Actinokineospora baliensis: one gene and its partners. The protein of the gene in region 1 interacts with the protein of each later gene in a pairwise test. Links are inferred from orthologs where the notes say so. Each region holds a gene or a part of one and is shown in the gene's direction. Other genes may lie near its edges. The genes, in order: dnaE, rplL and JOD54_RS03920.

Region 1 (8,057 bases):
ACCGCCGGTTCCGCGGGTGCGACCTGCCGGGTATGAAGAAGATCGCGGTTCTGCTGGCCGTCCTGGCGATGGCGGCGGGGTGTGGGAACGCCGAGGTGTCGGTGAGCACGCCGGACTTCTTGCCGGTGACCGCGAGCGTCACGGTCAGCGAGCACAAGGTCGAGTTCAAGGGCGAGGTGTCGCTGGTGACCCCGCTCGGCGAGGTGTCGATCGGGCTCAAGATCGGCGAGCCGATCCAGGAGGACCGGATCCGGGTGCGGTTCCGCGACCGCAACCGGCTCAACGGGACCGATCAGGTCTTCGACCTGCGCACCGGGGGCGATGAGTTCGAGGCGGTGCTCGACGGGCGGTCGGTGGTGCGGGTGGCCGACCACGAGGTGACGATCGACATCACCGACGCCACGGTGTCGGAGGTGCGGTTCCGGCCGACGGAGGAGTCCACCCAGCTCGCGCGCGGCTGGTGGGCCAACGCCTTCTACCACCCGTTCGACCTGTTCCGGTGGGCTTACGACGACTCGACCATGGCGTCGTGGCCGCCGCTGGGGTTCCTCTGGTTCCTGCTGCGGCTGGTCGTGGCGCTGCTGCTGGTCGTGGTCGACCTCTACCTGACGGCGGTGTTCATCCTCGGGTGGCTCGCGTCTTTGATCTTCGGCAACAGCGGCGGCAACGTCGTGGTCGGACTCGCCGTGCTCGCCAGCATCGGCGCTGGCATCGCGCTGGTGGTGTCGATCAGGGAGGACAACCGGCACGAGTACTACTGGTGAGCTAGTCGACCGTCCACGTCAGCGTCAGCGCTTCCTCGTCCGGGCGCGGGCTCCAGCGCACCGAGCTGATCACCGTCTGCTCCGGCACCACGTACACCGTGTGGCCGCTGGCGATCTCGCCGGGCTGCACCCCGATCCGGTGCGGCGGCCGCGACGACAGCGACACCGGGGCCTTGGTGATGGACTGGCCGTCCGGGCTGACCAGCACCAGGTACAGGTCCGGCAGCGTCGCGAACGGCACCGTGCCGCGGTTGGTCAACTCGGTGTGCACCACGATCGACCGCTCGCCCGGCTGCAACCGGTAGCCCGCGGCGGTGAACAGGTAGTCGGCGGGGTCGACGACCTCGACGAGTTGGATCGCCAGGCGCTCGCCCTCCAGGCCGGAGGTCTCCAGCGACGCCCCGATCTTGCCCTGCCGCGACGCCCGCACCGCGGGTTGCGTGCGGTCCATGGGGCCACCGCCCGCGGGCTGGTCGCCGCGCGCCCAACTGGAACTCTGCGGCGGGCCCCACGTGCTGATCGGCTCGCTGACCGCGGGGAACGGCTGGCTCGGCGGACCCGTCGGCACCGGGAACGGCTGGCTCGGCGGGCCGGTGCGGATCGGTCCGCTCGGCGGCTGCTGGTAGGCGTAGGGGTCCTGCGGCGGCAGGTACTGCGGCGCCATGGGTTGCGGTGCGGCGGCTTGCGGTGCCACCGGTTGCGGTGCGGCTTGCGGGTACGGCTGCGCGTAGCCGGGTTGGGGCGGGTAGCCCATGGGCGCGGACATCCGCGCCAGCGCGGCCCGCAGGCCGTTGGGGTCGCACTCGACGCCGACCAGCAGGGGGAGCCCCGAGCCGGACAGCGCCACCAACCGCGCGGCTGCCTCCCTGGGGTCCATGCCCAACCGCGCGGCGACCTCGTGCACCGCGGCCCTGCCCATCTCGGCCACAACACCGAGCAGGCGGGCGTCAACCGGATCCGTCACGCCCACGGACGCTACCCGGTCGCCCCTGGCCCCGCCCCGGAAGCCGTGGGCCGACACGTGATCTTGCCCTCGGTGATCACCCGCTCACCCGCGGCGGTCGCCGCCGGGCACCGAAGCCGCCGGTCCGGGCGTCAGGTCGATCAGGGGGTGCGAGCGTCCGCCGGACCGCATCGCCGCAGGCCGGCCGCGCTGAGCAGCCCCCGAATCAAGCCTACTCGCGGGGACCGACACCTCGCGGTGCTCGACCCAGGGCCCGGTTCAGCGCGGTGCGTCGTCGAGGACCGCGGGGTGGCGGGGGTCGTCCACCCGGATGCCGAGGTCGGCGGTGTGCAGGGGGCGGACCTCGGCGTCGTAGCGGGCGAAGGCGGGCAGGGCCCAGTGCTCGTCCGGCGGGAGGCGCCGGGTCAGGGCGGGGGGCGACAACCACAGGTGCGCGGTCACGTCCAACGGCAGTCCGCGGCCCAACAACAACTCGCCGTCGATCAGCACGACCCCGCCGGGTGGCAGGTCGACGTACTCGGCGCGGGTGGCCCGGTCCGTGGTGGCGTTCCACAGCGCGGGCAGGACCTTGCCCGTCCCGCCCGCGCCGAGCGGGGCGAGGACCTCGCGCCGGAGGCCGCCCTCGTCGAGCCAGAGTTCGTAGCGGGCGTCCGGGTCCTGCTTGCCGCGTTCAAACCGCAACGAGGCCGGGCGCAGGAAGTCCGCTGCGGCCACCCGCAGCACCGGGTGGCCCAGCACCCGCAGCCGCTGCCCGACGGCGTCGGCGAGCTCGCCGGGCGCGGTCGGCGGCGCGCCGTCGACGGCGACCCTGGCCCACCCGGACCCGGTTCGGGTGTGGACCATCGCGGTCAGCTCATCGGCCACCACGTCGGGTGACACCGGGCGCAGGCGCATGTCCCCACTGTGCCCGCCTGAACCGCCCACGGTCACCCGCTCCGGGCGTTTTCCCAGTGGTAGCAAGAACTTCCGGCGCGTCGCGCACCCAACGCGCCGGGTTGGCGGTGCGGGTCGCTAGGGTGACCGGGTGGCTGACTCCTTCGCTCACCTTCACGTGCACACCGAGTACTCGATGCTCGACGGAGCGGCCAAGCTCAAGGACATGTTCGCCGAGTGCGAGCGGCTCGGCATGACCTCGGTGGCCATCACCGACCACGGCCACACCAACGGCATCTACGACTTCTTCCGGCAGGCGACGGCCGCGGGCATCACGCCGGTGCTGGGCATCGAGGCCTACATCGCGCCGGAGTCGCGGTTCAGCAAGGAGCGGGTCCGCTGGGGCGACCCGAGCCAGAAGTCCGACGACCTGTCCGGGTCCGGTGCCTTCACCCACCAGACGATCTGGGCGCGCAACGCCACCGGCCTGGCCAACCTGATGAAGCTCTCGAGCCTGGCCTCGATGGAGGGTCAGCTCGGCAAGTGGCCGAGGATGGACCGCGAGCTGATCGCCGAGCACTCCGAGGGCCTGATGGCGACCACGGGGTGCCCCTCCGGCGACGTGCAGACCCGGCTGCGGCTCGGCCACGAGAAGGAGGCCATGGAGGCCGCCGCCGCGTGGCGCGACATCTACGGCAAGGAGTACTTCTCGGTCGAGCTGATGGACCACGGCCTGTCGATCGAGTCGCGGGTGCGCGGCGGGCTGGTCGACATCGGCCGCAAGCTCGACATCCCGTTCGTGGTGACCAACGACTCGCACTACACCTACAAGTCCGACAGCTCCGCGCACGACGCGCTGCTGTGCGTGCAGACCGCCAGCACCCTGCAGGACCCGAACCGGTTCCGCTTCGACGGCGACGGCTACTACCTCAAGTCGCCAGACGAGATGCGCGCGGTCGACTCGTCGGACGCGTGGCAGGAGGGCTGCCGCAACACGCTGGTCGTGGCCGAGAAGGTCGACACCGCCGGCATGTTCGAGTTCCGCAACCTCATGCCGCGCTTCCCGATCCCCGACGGCAAGACCGAGGACGAGTACTTCCGCGAGCAGGTGTGGGAGGGGATGCGCCGACGCTTCCCCGGGGGCGTCGACGAGGTGCACACCAAGCAGGTCGAGTTCGAGATCGGCGTCATCCTGCAGATGGGCTTCCCGGCGTACTTCCTGGTGGTCGCCGACCTGATCCAGTGGGCCAAGAACAACGGCATCCGGGTCGGGCCCGGCCGCGGTTCGGCCGCGGGCGCGCTGATCGCCTACGCCATGGGCATCACCGACCTCGACCCGCTGGCGCACGGGCTGATCTTCGAGCGGTTCCTCAACCCGGACCGGGTCAGCCCGCCCGACATCGACATCGACTTCGACGAGCGCCGCCGCGGCGACGTCATCCGCTACACCACCGAGAAGTGGGGCGCCGACAAGGTCGCCCAGGTGATCACCTTCGGCACGATCAAGGCCAAGGCGGCGATCAAGGACTCCGCGCGGGTGCTCTACGGCCAGCCCGGCTACGCCATCGCCGACAAGATCTCCAAGGCCTACCCGCCCGCGGTGATGGCCAAGGACATCCCGCTCAACGGCCTGTTCGACCCCAGCCACAAGCGCTACGCCGAGGCCACCGAGATCCGCGAGCTCTACAACAGCGACCCGCAGGTCAAGGAGATCATCGACACCGGTCGCGGGCTCGAGGGCCTGATCCGCAACGCGGGCGTGCACGCCTGCGCGGTGATCCTGTCGGCCGAGCCGCTGATGGAGACCATCCCGCTGTGGAAGCGGCCGCAGGACGGGTCCATCATCACCCAGTTCGACTACCCGACCTGCGAGTCGCTCGGGCTGCTGAAGATGGACTTCCTCGGCCTGCGCAACCTGACGGTGATCGACGACGCCCTGCGCAACATCGAGCGCAACGGCAAACCGGTGCCCGACCTGGAGACGCTGGGCCTCGACGACAAGAACACCTACGAACTGCTCTCCCGCGGTGACACGCTCGGGGTGTTCCAGCTCGACGGCGGCCCCATGCGCGACCTGCTGCGCCTCATGCGCCCCGACAACTTCGAGGACATCTCCGCGGTCGGCGCGCTCTACCGGCCGGGCCCGATGGGTGCCAAGTCGCACACCAACTACGCGCTGCGCAAGAACAACCAGCAGGAGATCACCCCGATCCACCCGTCGCTGGCGGAGGCGCTCGAAGACATCCTCGGCACGACCTACGGCCTGATCGTGTACCAGGAGCAGGTCATGGCGATCGCGCAGAAGCTGGCGGGCTACACGCTCGGCCAAGCGGACCTGCTGCGCCGGGCCATGGGCAAGAAGAAGAAAGAGGTCCTGGACGCGGAGTTCGTCAACTTCGCGGGCGGCATGGAGCGCAACGGCTACCCGAAGGACGCGATCAAGACCCTCTGGGACATCCTGGTCCCGTTCGCCGACTACGCCTTCAACAAGGCGCACTCCGCCGCGTACGGCCTGGTGTCGTACTGGACGGCCTACCTCAAGGCGAACTACCCCGCCGAGTACATGGCCGGGCTGCTCACCAGCGTCCGCGACGACAAGGACAAGGCCGCGGTCTACCTGTCCGAGTGCCGCAAGATGGGCATCACGGTGCTGCCGCCGGACGTCAACGAGTCGGAGAAGGAGTTCGCCCCGGTCGGCGACGACATCCGCTTCGGCCTCGGCGCCATCCGCAACGTCGGCGCGAACGTGGTCGACGCGATCATCAAGGCGCGCACCGAGAAGGGCGAGTTCGCCGACTTCTCCGACTACCTGCGCAAGGTCGACGCCTCCGGCTGCAACAAGAAGGTCGTCGAATCGCTGATCAAGGCGGGCGCGTTCGACTCGCTCAAGCACCCGCGCAAGGGCCTGTTCCTCATCCACACCGACGCCATCGACGCCATCATGGAGACCAAGAAGGCGGAGGCGGTCGGCCAGTTCGACCTGTTCGGCGCGGCGGGCGGGGCCGACGAGAGCGTCTCCAGCGTGTTCGACGTGCGGGTGCCCGACGACGTGTGGGAGACCAAGCACCAGCTCGCCCTGGAGCGGGAGATGCTCGGCCTCTACGTCTCCGGCCACCCGCTCAACGGCGTCGAGCACATCCTGAGCTCCCAGTCCGACACCACCATCGCGGCCATCCTCGAGGGCAACATCCCCGACGGCGCCCAGGTGGTGATCGGCGGCATCCTCGCCTCGGTGAACCGGCGGGTGAACCGCAACGGCGAGTCCTGGGCCTCGGCGCAGCTGGAGGACCTGGCCGGTGGCATCGAGGCGCTGTTCTTCCCCAAGACCTACGCGGTGGTCGGCATGGGGGTGCTGGAGGACGCGATCGTGCTGGTCAAGGCCAGGGTGGCCAAGCGGGAGGACCGGATCTCGCTGATCGCCAACGACCTGGCGGTGCCGGACCTGTCCAACGCCGCGGGCGCACCGTTCCGGCTGAGCATGGCCGCGACCAAGTGCACGCCGCCGCTGGTCGCCCAGCTCAAGGACGTGCTGGGGGCGTACCCGGGGACCACCGAGGTGCACCTCAAGCTGATCAACGGCCCGCGGCAGACGCTGCTGCGCCTCGACGACGCGCTGCGGGTCACCCCGTCGCCGTCGCTGATGGGGGACCTGAAGGCGCTGCTCGGTCCGGGTTGCCTTTCCTGACCCTGGGTGTGATCGCGGGTACGGTGGGTGGCAAGCGCTCACCGAGGGGGACACGTGACCGTTGACCACGACGTCGTACGCATCGGCCCGGACTTCTTCCAGGACCCGCACCAGCTCTACGCCGAGCTGCGCCGCACCGGACCGGTGCGCCGCGTCGTGCTGCCGCGCGGGGTGCTGGGCTGGCTGGTCACCCGGTACGCCGACGCCAAGGCGGTGCTGTCGGACCCCAGGGTCAGCAAGGACTACGTGCGCGCCGGGGCGCTGCTGGAGCGCAACCGCGAACCGGGTAGCCCGCGCCCGGAGTTCGGCGAGGAACTGCAGGCGCACATGCTCAACATGGACCCGCCCGACCACACCCGGCTGCGCAAGCTGGTGAACAAGGCGTTCACCGTACGCGGCGTCGGCCACCTGCGGCCCCGGGTCGAGGAGATCACCGCGGCGCTGCTGGACGCCATCGCCGACGCCGACGAGGTCGACCTCGTCCCGGCGCTGGCCTTCCCCGTGCCGATGACCGTGATCTGCGAGCTGCTGGGCGTCCCGGAAGCCGACCGCGAGGCCTTCGGCCGCTGGACGCGGGTGCTGCTGTCCACCTCGTCGACGCCGGTGGAGATCACCGAGGCCGGGGTGTCGGTCGGCAAGTACGTGATGGAGCTGATCGAGTCCAAACGGTCCGCGCCCGCCGACGACCTGCTCACGGCCCTGGTCGAGGCCCGCGAGGACGGCGACCGGCTCAGCGAGAACGAACTGCTGTCGATGACGTTCCTGCTGCTGCTGGCCGGTCACGAGACCACCGTGAACCTCATCGCCAACGGCGTGCTGGCGCTGCTGCGGGCCCCGGAGCAGGCGGCCGCGCTGCGCGCGAACCCAGACCTGCTGCCGCGCGCGGTGGAAGAGTTCCTGCGCTTCGAGAGCCCGGTCAACACGGCCACCCTGCGGTACACGACCGAGCCGATCGAGGTCGCGGGGGTGGAGATCCCGGCGGACGAGTTCGTGGTGGTCGCCCTGGCCTCAGCCAACCGCGACGAGACCGTCTTCACCACCCCCGACGCACTCGACCTCGACCGCGACCTCAACTCCCACCTGGCCTTCGGCCACGGCATCCACTACTGCGTCGGCGCACCCCTGGCCCGGATGGAGGCCGAGGTGGCCATCGGCGCCCTGCTGACCAGGTTCCCCGCCCTGACCCTGACCGACACCCCGCTGCGCTGGCGCGAGAGCACCATCGTCCGAGCCCTGGACTCCCTCCCGGTGCGCCTAGGACCCACCCAGTAGCACTAAGCCGGTTGCCAGGTTGTCGGTGGACCCCGAGCCAGCCCCGCCAGCCCAACCCACCGAGTCAACCCCGCCAACCCGACCACTGGACACTCGGAACTTCCGGTGCCAGATGCTCGATGGGGCGGACTTGTTTTGCGTGGGGGAGCGGCAGTCGTAGCCTTGCCTCGCTGCAGGGCCATGCTCTTCGGCCCCGGCTTTTGCGGTCCTGCCACGGCTGGCGCAGGGGCCCCGCGCAAAACAAGTTCGCCCCATCGAGCACACCGCACCACACGGACCGTGTCGCAATGCCGCAGGCGAGCCGACCGCGCCCCATCAAGCACTCCGCTCCACGACGGGTCCGGAGCGCGAGCCGACCCGCCCCATCGAGCACACCGCACCACCACGGCTCCGAGGCCCCGGTCGTCGAAGGCGAAACCGCCTCTAGGAGAAGTCGAGGGTGATGTACTCGTACTCCCCGCCGTCGATCAGCCCGTTGTGGTCTCCGTCGCGCCACACG
Region 2 (6,717 bases), 6.0 Mb from region 1 along the record:
CTCGGGACGATCAGCGCATGGTGAAACCAGCTCGCGTCCTCAGTGCCGCCCTGCTCCTCGGCGCCGCCCTGATCGCCCCCGCCGCCTCGGCGCACGCCGCCCCGACCACCGTCGTCGAACCGCACTGCGGCGAGTGGGTGGACTACAACAGCCAAGAGAACCGCCGGATGAAGAGCTGGCTGTGCTTCTACGACTCCGGCACCGGCGGCGTCTACCCCGTGCTGTGGACCGAGTGCGGCTGGCTGGCCCTGTTCGGCATCGGCTGGGAGAAGCCGCCCAACGGCTGCCGGATCTGGGAACCCAGCTACTACGAGATCACCTTCCCCGACGGCACCAAGACCACCGACAAGACCTTCCCCGGCGCCTCCGGCTCCAACACCGCCAACTCCACAGCCGAGACCTACCCCTGCCAACCCGGCACCTGGCGCCTGCACTCCTACTACGGCATCCAGATGAAAGACGTCCTCGGCAACTGGGGCAGCAGCGTCTCCGCCACCCACGAGGTCACCGTCGAGATCACCTGCCCTTAGCAGGTCAGCCGGTGGGTTGGGTGGCCTTGGCCGGGCAGGGGGTTGGCTCGTCGTCGTGGCGGGTGATGGTCCACTGGTCGCCTCGGGAGCCTGGGATGACCTTGACGGTGAAGCGGCCGAGGCGGGGGCCGTCGTAGACGTCCATGGCGCAGGAGCTGATCACGACGGTGCCGTCGGTGCGGGGGGTGAGGTCCATCGCGACGGGGAAGCGGGGTTCTGCGTACTTGTTGGCCGTGCCGACCTCGGCGTTGAGGCGTTGGACGGCGGTGCGGCAGTCCGGGGCGTTGAAGTGCCTGGCGAACTGGTCCTCGACCTGCTGCGTCTCGAACCGGGTGCAGGCGTCGTCGGGGATGTTCTGGGCGATGTTGTCGTAGAACGCGCGGACGGCTTCCTTGGGCGTGGTGGCGAACAGGACAGTCCGCGTGGTCTTGCCGCCGCCGGTCTGCGACGCGGGGAGGTCTTCGTTGGGGTTGCCGAAGAACTTCTGGTAGGCCCAGTTGAGCGCGAGCAGGACGACGAGCAGGTAGATCAACCGGCGGAACCACTTGTTCAGCAGCACCCGCAGCCACACCGGGCGGCCGTTGCGCGCCGCGGGCGGCGGGGGCAGCGTGCCGTCGGCCTGACCGCGTTGGAACTCCTGGAACCGCTGGAACTCCTGGAACTGGCGCCACTGCTCGTCGTCGGGCACCGGCACCGCGGGCGGCTGGCCCGGCGGCCGGATCGCGGGCGGTCCGGCTGGCGGCTGGTCGCGGTCCGGCTGCTCCTGGTCGGCCATGGTCACCATCATGCCGTGTCGGTCGACCCCGGTTTTGCGCACCGAAGAACCACGGCTATTCTTAGCCACGGTTCACCGAAGACCGCTGGTCTCCGTCGCGCGAGCGGCGGATGAAGGTCCCACGGATGTGGGCGGCCCGCGCAGGGGGACATGGATCGTGCTTCGTCGGCTGTTCGCAGCCTGTCGCGCCCCGTGCCGCCTCACGCGCCGGGGCGTTCCTCGTCTCCGGGGTCGGCCAGCGACCCGAACACGAGAGGAGGCGACCCATGGCGAAGTCAGAGAAGGTGGGCGCAGTCGCCGAGATCGCGGACAAGTTCCGCACCAGCTCGGCCACCGTCGTCACCGAGTACACCGGCCTCTCCGTGGCCCAGCTGACCACGCTGCGTCGCGCTCTCGGCACTGGCACGACCTACCGTGTCGCGAAGAACACCCTGGTCAAGCGGGCTGCCGCGGACGCCGGGGTGGAGGGTCTGGACAACCTGTTCGTCGGTCCGACCGCGATCGCCTTCGTCGAGGGCGAGCCGGTCGACGCCGCGAAGGCGATCCGCGACTTCGCGAAGGACAACAAGGGTCTGGTCATCAAGGGCGGCTACATGGAGGGCCGCCCGCTCACCGTTGAAGAGGTCGCGCAGATCGCCGACCTCGACAGCCGTGAGGTGCTGCTCGCCAAGCTGGCGGGCGCGATGAAGGGCAACCTCGCCAAGGCCGCCGGGCTGTTCAACGCCCCGGCCTCGCAGGTCGCCCGCCTTGCCGCGGCTCTGCAGGAGAAGAAGGCCGCCGAGGGCGGCTCCGCTCCCGCGGACGACGCCGCAGCCGAGAGCTGATCACCCCACCCGGAAGAATCGCGCCCGCTAGGCCGGGTGTGTTAGCGAAAGGACCGCCACCATGGCGAAGCTCAGCACCGACGAGCTGCTCGACGCGTTCAAGGAGATGACTCTCCTGGAGCTCTCGGGCTTCGTGAAGCAGTTCGAGGAGACCTTCGAGGTCACCGCCGCCGCGCCGGTCGCCGTTGCCGCCGCCGCCCCCGGCGCCGCGCCGGCCGAGGCCGCCGAGGAGCAGGACGAGTTCGACGTCATCCTCGAGTCCGCTGGCGACAAGAAGATCCAGGTCATCAAGGTCGTCCGCGAGGTCGTCTCGGGCCTGGGCCTGAAGGAGGCCAAGGAGCTGGTCGAGGCCGCTCCGAAGGCCGTCCTGGAGAAGGTCGCCAAGGAGGCCGCCGAGGCCGCCAAGGAGAAGCTCGAGGCCGCTGGCGCCAAGATCTCGGTCAAGTGATCTAGCTCCACCCTCGTCGAAGGGCCCGACACCCACGCGGTGTCGGGCCCTTCGCGTTGTCTGGGGTCACGCAGGGTGCTAGCGGGTGACCCAAAGCGATGATGTGGGCAATCTCATAACCCGGTTGAGCGAACGGGGAGGGATCCGAGTACTTTTCCAACTCGGCAGTAACTTCGCGAGTAACCCGGTCGGGTCGCCCTCGTTGCACGGGGGTGAACGCCGGTGAGCTGGACGGGCTGGAGGTTCGATGGGCGCCGAGGTGGTCGTCGAGGGGCTGACGAAGTCCTTCGGGAACCAGGCCATCTGGCGGGACGTCACGCTGACCCTCCCGCCGGGTGAGGTCTCGGTGATGCTCGGGCCGTCCGGCACCGGCAAGTCGGTGTTCCTCAAGTCGATGATCGGACTGCTCAAGCCCGACCGCGGCCGCTGCGTCGTCAACGGCGTCGACATCGTGACCTGCTCGGAGGCCAAGCTCTACGAGGTCCGCAAGCTCTTCGGCGTGCTGTTCCAGGACGGCGCCCTGTTCGGCTCGATGAACCTCTACGACAACGTCGCCTTCCCGCTGCGCGAGCACACCCGCAAGTCCGAGGCCGAGATCAAGCGCATCGTGCTGGACAAGCTGGAGCTGACCGGCCTGCAGGGCGCCGAGCGCAAGCTCCCCGGCGAGATCTCCGGCGGCATGCGCAAGCGGGCCGGGCTGGCCCGCGCCCTGGTCCTCGACCCCGAGATCATCCTGTGCGACGAGCCCGACTCCGGCCTCGACCCGGTGCGCACCGCGTACCTGAGCCAACTGCTCATCGACCTCAACGCCCAGATCGACGCCACCATCCTGATCGTCACGCACAACATCAACCTGGCCAGGACGGTGCCGGACAACCTGGGCATGCTCTTCCGCAAGGAACTGGTGATGTTCGGCCCCCGCGAGGTCCTGCTCACCAGCGACGAGCCGGTGGTCGCCCAGTTCCTCAACGGCCGCCGCCTCGGCCCGATCGGCATGTCCGAGGAGAAGGACGCCGCCCAGATCGCCCAGGAAGAGGCCCACGCCGCCGCCGGGCACGCCGACGGTTCGTCCGAAGAGGACCTGCGCGGGGTGGTGCCGCAGCTGGAGCCGACCCCCGGCCTGCCGGAGCGGATGGCGGTGCGCAGGCGCAAGGACCGGGTCATGCGGGTCCTGCACTCCCTGCCCCAGGCCGCCCAGCAGGGCATCATCGAGTCCCTCACCCCCGACGAGCTCCTCCGCTACGGCCTCACCGCCCCCCGCCCCCGCCCAGCCCCCCACATCGACGACACCCAGGAAATCCCGGCCTGGCCCGGTGGTCGGCCATGACCGCGCTGCTCAGGACGCACCTCGGCTCGGCCGGGTTGAGTGCGCGAGGCCGCTCCGCAGGCGGTGGTGACTCGCGCTTGGTGGGCGTCGGGCAGTCATCGCAGCTCGCCGCAACCGCACAGCCGGTGGGCGGGGTCGTCGGGCAGTTGCCGCGCCCCCTGGCCGCGATGCCGCTGGTCGTCGACACCCGTGTCCGGTCCACAACCGGTGGTCGACCATGACCGCGCCCGCGAGGTCCTTCCCCGGGGCCGGGGCGTTGCGGGAGACCGGGAGGCTCTGCGCCCTCGGTATCGATGTGGTGGTCAACATCTTCCGGCGGCCGTTCCAGACGCGGGAGTTCGTGCAGCAGTGCTGGTTCATCGCCAGTGTCACGATCTTGCCGACGGCTCTGGTGGCGATCCCGTTCGGTGCGATCGTGGCGCTGCAGCTGGGCACGTTGATCGTCCAGTTGGGTGCGCAGTCCTTCACCGGCGCCGCCAGTGTGCTCGCGATCATCCAGCAGGCGGCACCCCTGGTCACCGCTCTTCTCGTGGCCGGGGCGGGTGGGTCGGCGATCTGCGCGGACATCGGGTCGCGGACGATCCGCGAGGAGATCGACGCGATGGAGGTGCTCGGGGTTTCGCCGGTGCAGCGGCTGGTGGTGCCCAGGGTATTGGCGGCGATGGTGGTCGCGGTGTTGCTCAACGGCCTGGTCAGCGTGGTCGGGGTGATGGGCGGCTACTTCTTCAACGTCGTGCTGCAGGGCGGGACGCCGGGGGCGTACCTGGCGAGTTTCTCCGCGCTGGCGCAGTTGCCGGACCTGTGGATCAGCGAGATCAAGGCGCTGATCTTCGGGTTCATCGCGGGTGTCGTGGCGGCCTACCGGGGGCTCAACCCGAAGGGCGGCCCCAAGGGGGTCGGTGACGCGGTCAACCAGTCCGTGGTCATCACCTTCCTGCTGCTGTTCTTCGTCAACTTCGTGCTGACCGCGGTCTACCTGCAGGTCGTCCCGGCGAAGGGGAGCTGACGTGGTCCTCAAAGCCCTCGACAACCTCGGCGACCAGCTGTCGTTCTACGTGCGCGCGATCGCCTGGATCCCGCGCGCCCTGCGCCGCTACACCCGCGAGACCCTGCGCCTGCTGGCCGAGGTCAGCTTCGGCAGCGGCGCGCTTGCGGTCATCGGCGGCACCGTCGGCGTGATGGTCGGGTTGACCGTCTTCACCGGTGTCGTGGTCGGCCTGCAGGGGTACGCGGCGCTGGACCAGATCGGGACGGCCGCGTTCTCCGGGTTCGCCTCGGCCTACATCAACACCCGCGAGATCGCCCCGCTCGTGGCGGGCCTGGCCCTGTCCGCGACCGTCGGGTCCGGCTTCACCGCCCAGCTCGGTGCCATGCGCATCTCGGAGGAGATCGACGCGCTCGAGGTGATGGCCGTGCCGAGCCTGCCGTTCCTGGTGACCACCCGGATCATCGCGGGCTTCATCGCCGTCATCCCGCTCTACATCATCGGCCTGCTGACCTCGTACCTCGCGTCCAGGACGATCACCGTGCACTTCTACGGCCAGTCCGCGGGTACCTACGACCACTACTTCGACCTGTTCCTGCCGCCGGAGGACGTGTTCTGGTCCTTCGGCAAGGTGCTGATCTTCGCGGTGATCATCATCCTGTCGCACTGCTACTACGGCTACACCGCCAGCGGGGGCCCGGCCGGCGTGGGCATCGCGGTCGGCAGGGCCGTGCGGACCACCATCGTCACCGTCGCGCTGGTCAACTTCTTCATCGGCTTCGCGATCTGGGGCACCACGACGACGGTGAGGATCGCGGGATGAGCGCGACGATCCGGCGCAGGCTCAACGGGCTGCTGTTCATCGTGGTGGTCGCGGCCCTGGTCGGCCTGAGCATCGCCATGTACACCAAGGCGTTCACCCCGATCGCGGCCGTCACGCTGACCACGGACAAGGTCGGCAACCAGTTGGCTGTGCACTCCGACGTCAAGGTGCGCGGTCTGATCGTCGGCGAGGTCCGCGCGATCACCCCGACCGCGGGCGGCGCCGAGCTGGACCTGGCGCTTGACCCGGAGAAGATCGGCCTGATCCCCGGCAACGTCTCCGCCCGGTTCCTGCCCAAGACCCTCTTCGGCGAGCGTTACGTCGCGCTGCAGATCCCCGAGGACGCCTCACCGCGCCCGCTGGCCGCGGGGGACCGGATCAAGCAGGACACCTCGGTGCGCGCGGTCGAGCTGGAGGAGGCCTTCGAGAGCCTGCTGCCGGTCCTGCAAGCCGTCCAGCCGCAGAAGCTCTCCAGCACCCTGACCGCGATCGCCACCGCTCTCGAAGGACGTGGCGAGGACCTCGGCAAGACCCTCGCCGACCTGGGCGAACTCGTCGGGGAGCTCAACCCGCACCTGCCGAAGCTGCAGCAGGACCTGCGCACCCTGGCCACCGTCGCCGACACCTACAGCGACGCCACGCCCGACCTGGTCGCCGCGCTGACCGACCTGACGGCCACCTCCAAGACCATCGCCGACCAGCGGGCCAACCTCGACGCCCTCTACGCGACCACCACCACCGCCGCCCGCGACCTGGACGCGTTCCTGCGGGTCAACAAGAACAACCTGATCCAGCTCGCCGACACGTCCCGGCCGACGCTGGAGACCCTGGCCCGCTACTCCCCGGAGTACCCGTGCCTGCTGCGGCTGATGGCCGAGGCGGTGCCGGAGCTGGACAAGGCGTTCGGCAAGGGCACCAACAAGCCCGGCCTGCACGCGACCATCGAGATCACGGTCAACCGCGGTCCCTACCGGGCGGGCAAGGACGAGCCGCGCTACGAGGAGG
Region 3 (6,953 bases), 5.8 Mb from region 1 along the record:
GTCGCGGACGACCACCTCGCGGTCGGAGTAGGCCGCGACCCTGGGTTCGTGGGTGACCAGCACGATCGACGCCCCGGTGTCGCGGGCGGTGTCCACCAGCAGCCGCATCACCTGCTCGCCGTTGAACGAGTCCAGCGCGCCGGTCGGCTCGTCCGCGAAGATCACCTTCGGGCCGGTGACCAGTGCCCTGGCGACCGCGACCCGCTGGCTCTGCCCGCCGGACACCTCACCGGGGCGCTTGTCGCGCAGGTTCCCGACCTCGATCCGGTCCATCCACTCGCTGGCCTTCGCCTCGGCCTCCTTGCGGCGCATGCCCCCGAGCCGCAACGGCAGCGCCACATTCTCCAGGCAGGACAGCTCGGGGACGAGCTGGCCGAACTGGAAGACGAAGCCGAACTCGGTGCGCCGCAGGGCACTGCGCTCCTTGTCGGTCAGCTGCCCGAGTTCCCGACCGCGGAAGGCGACCACGCCCGAGTCCGGCACCACGATCCCGGCCAGGCAGTGCAGCAGGGTCGACTTGCCCGACCCGGACGGGCCGAGGATGGCGACGATCTCGTTGTCGTGCACCAGCATCGACGCGCCGTCGAGGGCGGCGGTGGGGCCGAAGGCCTTGACCAGGTTCGTACCGCTGAGCAGGACCTCGCTCACCCGGCCACCTGCTTGGCCAGGTCGGCCAGGCGCGCCGCGGTCAGTTCGAGCCAGCGCAGGTCGGCCTCCAGGTGGAACAGCGCGTGATCGCAGATCAGCTGGTCGGTGAGGTCACCGGCGCGCTTGCGGGCGGTCAGCTCGCGCATCGAGGTCAGGTGCGCCGACCGCTGCGCGTCGAGCACCTCCTCGGCGTCGCGGTTGGACATCAGCGCTAAGACGACCTTGGTGTAGAGCGCGCTCTGCAGGTAGATCTGCGGGTTCTCCGGGGTCACGAGCCACTCCGAGACATCGGTGACCCCGGCGTCGGTGATCGCGTAGCGCTTGCGCTCGGGTCCCCCACCTGCTTCAACACCGCGCTCCTCCACGAGTCCGTTGCGGAGCAACCGGGACAGCGTCGAGTAGACCTGGCCGTAGGCGAGCGGCCGGTCGTGCCCGAACCGCTCGTCGTAGACCCGCTTGAGGTCGTACCCGTGCCGAGGTCCGGTCTCCAGCAGGCCGAGCAGCGCGTGTCCGATTGACATGGCGGACACTGTACCCCACATGTATACACGCGGGGAATAGCGCGATGATCAGCGAGAACGCGGCGGATCAGCAGGCGCAGAGGCAGAACGGGTGCCCGGCGGGGTCGGCGTAGACCCAGAACGAGGTGCTCGAGGAGTCCAGCAGCCGGGCACCGAGCGCGACGGCCCGCTCGTGCCCGGCGGCGAGGTCGCTCACCTCCAGGTCCAGGTGCAGCATCTGCTGCCGCTCGGGGTTCGGCCAGGTCGGCGGCTCGTAGCCGTCGATGCGCTGGAAGTCGATCCGGCCGTCCTCGCCCCGGATGGTGGACCAGGCGTTGTCCGGGTCGGGCTTGGCGTCCTTCGGCCAGTCCAGCAGTTCGGCGTAGAAGCCGGAGAGCGCGAGCGGGTCGGGGCAGTCGAGCACGACGGTGGACAGGCGCGGAACAGCGGTAGTCATGGATCCTCCCGGGGTGGACGTAACCAGCTAAGCGAGTATGAGAGTTAGCGTCCGCGGGAGCAACCAGTATTCGGCCTACAGTGGTGTCGTGAGTAGCGCTGAGGACAGCGGCGATGTGGGACTGGTCCTCGACTTCCTGAACACCGTCGACTTCGAGCGGCACACCGACGTGCTCGCCGATCCCGCGGCCTGGCGGGCCTGGCTGGTCGACCACGCCCTGGCCGATGACGCGGCGGCCCTGGTGAGCAGGGACGGTCTGCGCGCGGCGATCGGCGGCCACCCGGCCGCACCCCCACCGCCGGTCGCGGTCCGGGTCGAACTGGTCGACCGGACACCGACCCTGGTCGCGACCACCGTCACCGGCGCCGTGCTGGCCGCGGCCACCCGGCTCGCCGTGCTCGGCGAGTGGCACCGGATCAAGATCTGCCCGGCCGACGACTGCCGGTGGGCGTTCTTCGACCGCTCCCGCAACCGGTCCCGCACCTGGTGCTCGATGCGGGTGTGCGGCAACCGGGAGAAGGCCAGGGCTTGGCGCGAGCGGGCCAAGCTCGGCTGACCCCGGCGACCGGCTAGCCGATCAGCTGGGCGACCGCGTAGATCAGCAGACCGGCCAGCGCACCGACGACGGTGCCGTTGATCCGGATGAACTGCAGGTCGCGACCGACCTGCAGTTCGACCTTGCGCGCCGTCTCGTCGGCGTCCCAGCGCTGCACGGTGTCGGTGATCAGGGTGGTGATCTCGTCGCGGTAGTTGAGCACGATGTACGCGGCCGCGCCCTCCAGCCAGCCGTCGGCCTTGGTGCGCAGGCCGTCGTCGTCGGCCAGCCTGGTCCCGAGCGTGATCAGGCCCGCGCGGACCCGGGTGCGCAGTTCGCTCGACGGGTCCTCGGCGGCGTCGAGCAGCATCTTCTTGGCGGTGGACCAGGTGGAGCCGATGAGGTTCTGCACCTGGGGGTGCTCGAGCACCTGCTGCTTGACGGTTTCCGCCCTGGCCATCGCCTTGGGGTCGTGCTGCAGGTCGGCGGCGAACTCGCCGAGGAAGGTGTCCAGGGCGACCCGCATCGGGTGGTTGACGTCGGTCTTCACCGCCCAGGCGAAGTTCAGCACCTCGCCGTAGACCTTGTCGGCCACCAGCGAGTCGAAGAACTTCGGCGACCAGGACGGCGCCCGGTCCGACACCACGGTCATGACCTGGTCGTGGTTGCCCTTGACCCACTCGTAGGCGCGGTCGCACATCAGGTCGACCAGCTTGTGGTGCGATCCGTCGGCGAACACCCGCTCGAGCAGCGTGCCCAGCGGCGGCCCCCACGGCACCCCCACGATGCGGGACACGACGGCCTGCTCGACCACGGCCTGCACGTCGTCGTCGCGCAGCACCGTGACCGCCCCGCGCATCACCGTGGCCAGCTCCGAGGTCACCCGCTCGGCGTTGGCGGGCTTGGCCAGCCACTGCCCGAACCGGGCGGCGACCCCGACCCGGCGCAACCGCTCCCGCACGACCTGCTCGGACAGGAAGTTCGTGCCGACGAACTCACCGAGGCTGTCGCCGAGCGCGTCCTTGCGGGTCGGGATGATCGCCGTGTGCGGGATCGGCAACCCGAGCGGCCTGCGGAACAGCGCCGTGACGGCGAACCAGTCGGCCAGCGCACCGACCATCCCCGCCTCGGCGGCCGCCTTCAGGTACCCCACCCAGCCAGGTGCGCCAGCCGCCTGCCAGAGCGTCGCGACCAGGAAGATGACCGTCGCCGCGCCGAGGAAGGCCAGGGCCACGAGTTTCATCCGACGCAGCGCGAGCCGCTTCTCGACCTCGCCGGGGACCGGTGCCAGTTGCTCCACGCCCCCATTCTCCGTGAGGATTGGCTACCGTGCCCCGAACCAGCCTCGTGCCCCGCCTGCAGCCGTTCACCTCGACGATCTTCGCGGAGATGACCGCGTTGGCCGTGCGCGCGGGCGCGGTCAACCTCGGCCAGGGCTTCCCCGACACGGACGGCCCCGCGGGCATGCTCACAGCGGCCCAGGACGCCATCGCCTCCGGTGTCAACCAGTACCCGCCCGGCCCCGGTCGCCCGGAGCTGCGCGCGGCCATCGCCGAGCAGCGGGCCCGCTACGGCACCCAGTTCGACCCGGAGACCGAGATCCTGGTCACCGTCGGCGCCACCGAGGCCATCGCCGCCGCCTTGCTCGCCCTGGTCGACGCGGGCGACGAGGTGGTGCTGTTCGAGCCCTACTACGACTCGTACGCCGCCTCGGTCGCCCTCGCGGGCGGACAGCGCCGGGTCGTCTCACTGGTCGAGGAACCGTCCGGCCGGTTCGGCCTCGACGTGGACGCCCTGCGCGCCGCCGTCACCCCGCGGACCAAGGTGATCCTGGTCAACACCCCGCACAACCCGACCGGCACCGTGCTCACCCGGGCCGAGCTGACCGCGATCGCCGAGGTCTGCCAGGAGCACGACCTGCTGGCGATCACCGACGAGGTCTACGAGGACCTGATCTTCGACGGCCGCGAGCACGTCCCACTCGGGTCGCTGCCCGGGATGGCCGAGCGGACCCTGACGATCTCCAGCGCGGGCAAGAGCTTCAACTGCACCGGCTGGAAGATCGGGTGGGTGTGCGGCCCCGCCGAGGTGGTGGCGGCGGTGCGCGCGGCCAAGCAGTTCCTCACGTTCGTCGGTGGCGCGCCGTTCCAGCCCGCCGTGGCGCACGCCCTGCGGTCCGAATCGGCCTGGGTGGCCGACCTGCGGGCCGGGCTGGCGGACAAGCGGACCCGACTGTCGGCCGGGCTGGCCGAGGCCGGGTTCGGCGTCCGCACCGCCGAGGGCACCTACTTCGTGTGCGCCGATGTCCGCCCGCTGGGCTTCACCGACGGCCTGGAGTTCTGCCGAGCGCTGCCGGACAAGATCGGCGTCGCCGCCGTCCCCGTTCAGGTCTTCACCGACAACCCGGACCGCTGGCGCCACATCGTCCGGTTCGCCTTCTGCAAGCGCGACGAGGTACTCGACGAGGCCATCTCCCGATTGCACCGCCTTCGCTGAATGCGCATCACCTTCCTTTCTGCCGCTGTGTCCAGGAAGCCACAGCGGCAACCGGGCTGTCATCACTCGAAATGGTGATTGCCGGTTATCCACAACGGCCAAATTAATCCACAGGCTGAGAACCAGGAGCATTTCACACCTTCGAGGGGCAGCGGGAGCGGCGACCCGAGGGGTCCCGTCTGAAGCGGCATCGAGTCCACTTCAGAAGGGAGAGCAGCGTGAACGCACCGTCCACTCCAGACCTGCTGCACGCCGCGCTCGACGGGGACCAGACCGCGTGGCGGGCTCTGGTTACCCGCTACGCCCCGCTCGTATGGCAAGTGGCGCGGGCACATCGACTCACCCTCGCCGACGCGGCGGACGTCAGCCAGCACACCTGGATCACCCTCGCCGAGAAGGCTGGGTCCATCCGCGCCCCGGAGCGCTTGGCCGCCTGGCTGACCACTACCGCACGGCGCGAATGCCTAAGAGTGATCAGCGCACGCCCGCGTGAAATCTCGACAGACCGAATCGACTGGATAGTTACACGCGAAGACCACGGCCCAGAGGCATCCGTTCTGCGATCCGATCGAGATGACCTCTTGTGGCGCGCCTTCGAACAACTCACCCAGCGCTGCCGTCAACTGCTGGGCCTAATGGCGTTCGCGCCGGAGCTTAGTTACGCACAATTGGCTAGGGCGGCTGGTGTGGCCAACGCCAGCGTGAGCACTACTCGATCCCGGTGCCTAGATGTCATGCGTCGCAAGCTGGCCATCTTGGGCCTACCGGAGGGGGCGACGGGATGACCCCCGACGACGAACTGCTCACTGAGCTGCGCGCGGTGCTGGACCGCCTAGACCCGATGCCTGGCCGAGTTCGGGACGCGGCTATAGCCGCTGGCGCGCTCCTAGGCATCAACTGGGCGGAGCTGGACCTCATCGCGGCACCGTGCGTCCCCGTCCGCGGCGTGCGCGAGGCGTGGCGGGGCGATGGCCTAGTGGTCGAGCTAAGCAACCGGATCACCGGGCTCGTGACCCGCGACATGGGCATCACCCACGTCGAACTGCACTCCAGGGATGGCGCGGCGATCTTGCGCCTAGACGCGTTCGGGACGTTCTCCGCGGACCTGCCCGACGGCCGAGTCCGGCTTGTGTTGCACCGCAGCAACGCCGTACCGCTCGTATCGCCATGGCTGCGTTGACGTGGAAAGCCCTACAGGCATCTGCCGTAGCGCTGCACGAAACAGGTAAGACCCGCCAGGCAAGGGCTGTAGCCGAAGCCGCCCTAGCGGCGACCTCCTCCGAAGATGAGCGCACAGAGTCGCAGCTGGCCCTAGCCTGGATCTACCACCAGCTAGGGAGCAGCGAGTCGAGCGCGCGAGTCATCGAGCAAGTTCGCGATCCACGCGCAGACTGCCTAAGAGGACTCCTCTTGTGCCAAGACGGTCGCCACGCTGCGGCACTACCTGCTCTTGAAGCGTCCTCGATCAACTCGTCCCTAGAGCCACGATGGAGAGCCAACGCACTTGTTGGCCTTGGTGTCTCTGCGGCCTACCTGCAAAGGTTCACCCAGGCGAACCAGGCGCTCGAAGATGCCTACGCGCTCTACATCGGACTAGGCGAGCTTGAACGCGCTGCGACCTGCAGGCACAACCAGGGCTTCGTCGCGGCAGAAGCCGGAGACCTTCCGAAGGCGTTGGCGCTGTACGAATCAGCAGACATAGACCCCGCCAAGCGGCCAGAAGTGCTTGTCGACCGTGCAAGGGCCCTGATGGGTAGCGGCCTACTGCAGGAAGCCGAGGTAGCCCTGTCGCGAGCAGGCAGGCTGCTGGGAGCAGCGGGACGCGGACCTGCCTACAACGACGCCATGCTCACCTACAGCTGGTGTTGCCTACGCGCGGGTAGGCCAGCCGCTGCTCGAACCGCTGCCGAGTCGGTCGATACACGCGAGGGGCGGGCTCTAGCCGCCTACGCGCGCATGGCGGCAGGCGAGCAAGTCGACATCAGCCGAATCGTCGCCGATTGCGATCCGATCATGGCGGCCCGGTTGCGGTTGGCAGCCAATCAACCCGCACTGGTCGCCGGTGGGTGTTCCTCTCCAGTCCCTGCTCTCCGAGCCCTTGGCTGGCTGGCGCGAGCACAGTTGGCCACTACGGGCGCTGCTGCGCTCACTGCCTGCCGAAACGGCCTACGCGCCGACCCACGCTCGATCGAACTCGCGGCTGCAGGGCTGGCAGCTGCTACTCGCCCGCAGGCAGTCTTCACCTGGGTAGAGCGAGAACGCGCAGCTCTCGACGGACTTGAGAAGGTTCTTACCCCAGCTGAGATCGTCAACGCTC

The links.
Region 2: the proteins of dnaE (region 1) and rplL interact in binary tests that used the Escherichia coli proteins (3 or more experiments, as listed by UniProt). The link is inferred for Actinokineospora baliensis from one-to-one orthologs.
Region 3: the proteins of dnaE (region 1) and JOD54_RS03920 interact in binary tests that used the Escherichia coli proteins (3 or more experiments, as listed by UniProt). The link is inferred for Actinokineospora baliensis from one-to-one orthologs.

Annotation. Positions count from the first base shown.
Region 1 is NZ_JAFBCK010000001.1:6,706,976-6,715,032, reverse strand. The notes cover bases 2,408-6,486. They hold dnaE (DNA polymerase III subunit alpha), read left to right. Parts: upstream 2,408-2,752; coding sequence 2,753-6,286; downstream 6,287-6,486. Other genes in these bases: JOD54_RS29720 (cytochrome P450 family protein), read left to right, coding at 6,341-6,486; JOD54_RS29730 (nucleoside/nucleotide kinase family protein), read right to left, coding at 2,408-2,622. Outside these bases: JOD54_RS29740 (hypothetical protein), read left to right, coding at 33-764; JOD54_RS29735 (Lrp/AsnC family transcriptional regulator), read right to left, coding at 766-1,734; more of JOD54_RS29730, read right to left, coding at 1,987-2,407; more of JOD54_RS29720, read left to right, coding at 6,487-7,558; JOD54_RS29715 (hypothetical protein), read right to left, coding at 7,982-8,057. UniProt on the Escherichia coli protein: DNA polymerase III is a complex, multichain enzyme responsible for most of the replicative synthesis in bacteria. This DNA polymerase also exhibits 3' to 5' exonuclease activity. The alpha chain is the DNA polymerase catalytic subunit.
Region 2 is NZ_JAFBCK010000001.1:731,059-737,775, reverse strand. Bases 1,145-3,883 are described here. They hold rplL (50S ribosomal protein L7/L12), read left to right. Parts: upstream 1,145-2,190; coding sequence 2,191-2,577; downstream 2,578-3,883. Other genes in these bases: JOD54_RS03095 (ABC transporter ATP-binding protein), read left to right, coding at 2,825-3,883; rplJ (50S ribosomal protein L10), read left to right, coding at 1,572-2,129; JOD54_RS03110 (hypothetical protein), read right to left, coding at 1,145-1,347. In the rest of the region: JOD54_RS03115 (hypothetical protein), read left to right, coding at 18-530; more of JOD54_RS03110, read right to left, coding at 535-1,144; more of JOD54_RS03095, read left to right, coding at 3,884-3,904; JOD54_RS03090 (hypothetical protein), read left to right, coding at 3,901-4,125; JOD54_RS03085 (MlaE family ABC transporter permease), read left to right, coding at 4,122-4,910; JOD54_RS03080 (MlaE family ABC transporter permease), read left to right, coding at 4,912-5,712; JOD54_RS03075 (MCE family protein), read left to right, coding at 5,709-6,717. UniProt on the Escherichia coli protein: The binding site for several of the GTPase factors involved in protein synthesis (IF-2, EF-Tu, EF-G and RF3). Is thus essential for accurate translation.
Region 3 is NZ_JAFBCK010000001.1:884,226-891,178, forward strand. Bases 2,578-5,552 are described here. They hold JOD54_RS03920 (pyridoxal phosphate-dependent aminotransferase), read left to right. Parts: upstream 2,578-3,469; coding sequence 3,470-4,636; downstream 4,637-5,552. Other genes in these bases: JOD54_RS03915 (DUF445 domain-containing protein), read right to left, coding at 2,578-3,383; JOD54_RS03925 (RNA polymerase sigma factor), read left to right, coding at 4,855-5,421; JOD54_RS03930 (hypothetical protein), read left to right, coding at 5,418-5,552. Outside these bases: JOD54_RS03895 (ABC transporter ATP-binding protein), read right to left, coding at 1-648; JOD54_RS03900 (PadR family transcriptional regulator), read right to left, coding at 645-1,169; JOD54_RS03905 (VOC family protein), read right to left, coding at 1,237-1,605; JOD54_RS03910 (CGNR zinc finger domain-containing protein), read left to right, coding at 1,694-2,161; more of JOD54_RS03915, read right to left, coding at 2,175-2,577; more of JOD54_RS03930, read left to right, coding at 5,553-5,816; JOD54_RS35920 (CHAT domain-containing protein), read left to right, coding at 6,650-6,953. UniProt on the Escherichia coli protein: Shows aminotransferase activity with methionine and histidine as substrates, and to a lesser extent also with phenylalanine.